Regions from separate parts of the Streptomyces sp. NBC_01450 genome, predicted to be linked through region 2. Evidence: riboswitches for the same ligand, from Rfam matches in the RefSeq annotation. Region 2 holds a riboswitch; the other holds the start of a gene.
The links. Region 2 has a riboswitch for thiamine pyrophosphate ahead of thiO (glycine oxidase ThiO). Riboswitches for the same ligand answer to the same signal wherever they lie in the genome.
Positions count from the first base shown of each region.

Region 1 (2,190 bases), 6.0 Mb from region 2:
CGAGCGCGGGCCACCACGGCTGCGGGCGGGCGCTCTCGACGGCCAGGTCCACGGGGCCACGGCCGCGGGCCCTGGCCCGGGCGCGCCAGTCGACGGCGACGATCGCGACGAACCCGGGAATCCAGTAGCCGACGAACAGCAGGACGTTCTGGAAGCGGGCCGTGGTGTCGGCCGCGTGCATCCACAGCACGAGCGGGAAGCCGAGGACGGCGGCCAGCGCGGCGGCGGCCGGGCGCGGCAGCCGTACGCCCATGGTCTGCAGGGCGAGGGAGCCGCTGTAGTCGTTCATGGCGTTGCTGCTCAGCGCGGCGAGCGCCACGGCGAGCAGACCGAACGCGCCGAGGGCGCCGCCGCCGAGCAGGGTGTCGACGCCGCGGGCGGTCTGGTCGGTGAAGACGGCCGCGCCCCACAGTCCCAGCGCCTGGACGGCCACGAAGGACACGCTGATGCCGGCCAGGGTGTACCAGAACATGCGCGGGCGGGACGCCGTGGGCGGCAGGTAGCGGCTGAAGTCGCTCGCGTACGGCGCCCACGACAGTGCCAGGCTGAGGGCGATCGTGCAGGTCAGGACGAAGGCACCGGCCTGGTCGGCGCCGTGCGCGGTGGCGGTGGGGGCGGTGTGGGCGCCGCTCAGGAGCTTCACGGTCAGGGCCACGAACGCGGCGCCGAGGGCGAAGGTCATCACGGTCTGGAGCCGGTGGATCACCTCGTAGCCGAGGACGCCGAGCGCCCCCTGCACCGCCATCATGACGAGCACGCCCAGCCAGAACGGCCAGCCGCACAACTGGGCCAGCGCGTCCCCGCCGAAGAGGCCGATCAACGCGTCCCAGGCGATGGACGACAGCCACTGCAGGGCACCGGGGACGACCACGGCCCGGCCGAACGCGAGCCGGGCGAGCGGCAGCTGTCCGGCGCCGGTCCGGCTCCCCCAGGTGCCGAGGTACGCGGTCGGTACCGCCCCCAGGAGGGTGCCCAGCACGACGGCGGCGAGCGCGGTGGAGAAGTCCAGGCCGAGCGCGATGCCGACGGTGCCGGTGAACACGCCGGTCATGGTCAGGTTGGGGGCGAACCACACGGTGAACAGACGGCCCGGGCCGCCGTAGCGGTGGTCCTCCGGGACCGGGGCGATTCCGCGCGCCTCGACATGCAGATCCCCGGGGGCGGTGGGCATCCGCCCGTCGAAAACGCCCTGCGGGCCTCCGACGGCCACCTCGCCGCGAGCGTTACGGGCATACGGCAACGACATGAGACATCCCTCCGCCAGTCCTAACTGGTTCAGGTTCGACGGGTGTGATCTCAGCCCTCGTGCGGGGCACCCCGTGTCCGGTTCGGCGGTCAGGATAGCCCGGGCGACGCGTACGCCGCAGTGGGGAGGGGTCCGCGCTGCCCGTACGGCCCCGCGCCCTACGCGCCGGCGCTCGGCTCCACGCCCTCGTAGGCCGCCGTCAGCAGCGCCGGCACACCGTCCACGGTGAGCTCGGGGTCGTAGACGACGCTGCGGGGCTGGACGACGGGGTCGCGTCCGGTGCGCTTGGCGCCATGCTCGGTGAGGCCCCAGACCGGGGTCACGACCTGGACATCCCGCTCGACTTCTCGTGCGACACCCAGCCCGCGCGGATCGTCTTCCGGATCCGAGGCCCCACACGATCTCCACCCGGTGCGAGATCCTTCGGCCCCTTGAGCGGTCGACGGTGTGGCGGCCCGTGACCCGGGCCCGGCAGAACCTGGACTGGCGCGCTGTGCGGGGGGCTCGCTGACGGCTCCTGGACGCAGTACGGTGCCCGACCCCGGGTCGGGGTCGGGCACCGCGAGTGGTCGGTCAGCAGGTGGCCGAGGCCGGCAGGCCGCCGTACTGGTCGCCCTTGAGGTAGACGGCGCTCACATAGCCCTCGGCCAATCGCACCCAGACGTCGTTGACGTAACCGTTGTCGCGGATGGTCTCGCCGTGGGTCCAGCAGGAGGCGCCGCGCGGCTGCCCGGCGGTGACGTGCCCGGCGATGCCGGTGGTGGTCGAGGGCCCGTAGCGGACGTTGACGTTCACGTACGGTGTGACGGCGTAGGGCAGTCCCGCCGCCGCGGCCTGCGCCCCGGCCGCGCCGGTCAGCAGCAGTCCGGTGGCCAGCGCGGCGACCCCCGCCGTGGCGAACGCCTTGGTCCTCATCCTCATGGTCATGCTGTCCTTCCCCGTGG
Region 1 is NZ_CP109480.1:2,070,620-2,072,809, forward strand. Features, by position in the region: gene OG568_RS09545 (purine-cytosine permease family protein) at 1-1,246, opposite strand, end outside; TPP riboswitch at 1,236-1,330, opposite strand; partial or broken gene OG568_RS09550 (maleylacetate reductase) at 1,408-1,569, opposite strand; gene OG568_RS09555 (SH3 domain-containing protein) at 1,820-2,167, opposite strand.
Region 1: it holds a riboswitch for thiamine pyrophosphate, as region 2 does, so the genes downstream of both, OG568_RS09545 (purine-cytosine permease family protein) here and thiO (glycine oxidase ThiO) in region 2, are expected to answer to the same signal.

Region 2 (2,190 bases):
GGGCAGCTGGATCGGCTCCGCGCCGGTCGCCAGGACCAGGACGTCGTAGGGCACCGGTCCCGCCTCGGTGTCCAGCTCATGGTCCGCGGGGCGCACACCCAGCGCCTCGCAGCCGAGCCGGAGTTCGATGCCCAGTGCCTCGAAGTCGATGTCGAAGGCGGAGCCCTCGGCCTTGCCGAGCAGCACCGCCTTGGACAGCGGCGGCCGGTCGTACGGCTGGTGCGGCTCGGCGCCGATCAGCGTCACGTCCCCGGTGAACCCCTGTTCGCGCAGGGCGACCGCCGTCTGCACGCCGGCCATGCCCGCGCCCACGATGACGACCCGCCGTGCCGTACGCCCCTGTGCCCGCGTCTGCTCGCTCACCTGATCACCATAGACAACTGACAATCTGTCAGTCAGGGGACGTGCGCAGTGACCTGTTCCACAACGCTCGTCCCGCTCCCGTCCTGGGACTCCCACGCCCAGGTCTCCTCCAGGCGCACCCGTCCGTCGGTCAGCTCCACGACCACGGACACGCAGTGGCCCGACGAGGTGCTGCCGTCGTGCTTCAGCTGCACGTACCGGAAGTCGAGGCGGTCGCCCTCCCGCGTCCCCACGAGGTGACCGCGTACGACGTCCCCGCCCGTGTACTCGGCCCAGATCTCGCCGTCCTTCTCGTGGTACGTGAACCGGGTGCGCGTACCGACCTGCCCGGGGGCCTGGTCGGCGACCGGGGCGAGGACGAGGCCGTCGAGCGAACGGGCCATGGACGGAGGCTCCCTTACTGAGACATACGGCGTGGGGCTAGGGTGGCCAACGTAAAGCACTCGCGGGAGCCCGGACGTACCGGGCTGAGAGGGAGGCTGGCGGCCTCCGACCGTACGAACCTGATCCGGGTCATGCCGGCGAAGGGAGGGGCTGGACGCCCATGTCGCCTACGCGTACACCTGCACGTTCATCGGATGCGCCGTCATCGGACGCACGTGCTTCAGACGTCCTCGTCATCGGCGGCGGGATCATCGGTCTCGTGACCGCCTGGCGGGCCGCGCAGCGCGGGTTCACCGTCACGGTCGTGGACCCCGAGCCGGGCGGCGGGGCCGCACGGGTGGCCGCCGGAATGCTCGCCGCCGTCACCGAGCTGCACTACGGCGAGCAGACCCTGCTGGGCCTGAACCTGGCCTCCGCGCGCCGCTATCCCGACTTCGTGGCGGAACTCACCGAGGCGAGCGGCCAGGACCTCGGCTACCGCCGGTGCGGCACGCTGGCCGTCGCGATGGACGCCGACGACCGCGCTCACCTGCGCGAACTGCATGCCCTGCAACACCGCTCGGGGCTCGAGTCGGAGTGGCTCAGCGGCCGGGAGTGCCGTCGTCTGGAACCAATGCTCGCGCCCGGCGTGCGCGGCGGGCTGCGGGTCGACGGCGACCACCAGATCGACCCGCGCCGGCTCGCGAAGGCCCTGGTCACGGCGTGCGAGCGGGCCGGAGTGGAGTTCCACCGGACGTGGGCGGAGCGCCTGACCGTCGTGGGGGACCGGGCCGCCGGGGTCGTCACGACGGGTGGTGAGCGGCTGGCGGCGGGGCAGGTGGTGCTCGCCGCCGGGAGCCACAGCGGGGAGCTCGCGGGCGTTCCCGACGCCGTACTGCCGCCCGTGCGGCCCGTGAAGGGGCAGGTGCTGCGGCTGACCGTGCCGAAGCGGTACGCGCCGTTCCTGAGCCGGACCGTGCGGGCCGTGGTGCGCGGCAGCCAGGTCTATCTGGTGCCGCGCGAGAACGGTGAGCTCGTCGTGGGCGCCACCAGCGAGGAGCTGGGCTGGGACACGACGGTGACCGCGGGCGGGGTGTACGAGCTGCTGCGCGACGCGCACGAGCTGGTGCCCGGGATCACCGAGCTGCCGCTCACCGAGACCCGCGCCGGCCTGCGGCCCGGGTCGCCCGACAACGCGCCGCTACTCGGCCCGACCGCGCTCGACGGGCTGCTGCTGGCCACCGGGCACTACCGCAACGGCGTCCTGCTCACACCCGTCACGGGGGACGTCATGGCGCACGTCCTGACCACCGGGGAACTCCCGGAAGAGGCCCGCCCCTTCACCCCCGGGCGCTTCAGCACAGCACTCACGGAGCAGACCGTATGAACATCTTCGTCAACGGAGAGCGACGGCTCGTCGCCACCGACACGGCCCTCGACACGCTCGTCGCCACCCTCACCGTC
Region 2 is NZ_CP109480.1:8,051,893-8,054,082, reverse strand. Features, by position in the region: gene OG568_RS35775 (NAD(P)/FAD-dependent oxidoreductase) at 1-363, opposite strand, end outside; gene OG568_RS35770 (hypothetical protein) at 396-746, opposite strand; TPP riboswitch at 799-910, shown strand; gene thiO (glycine oxidase ThiO) at 908-2,113, shown strand; gene thiS (sulfur carrier protein ThiS) at 2,110-2,190, shown strand, end outside.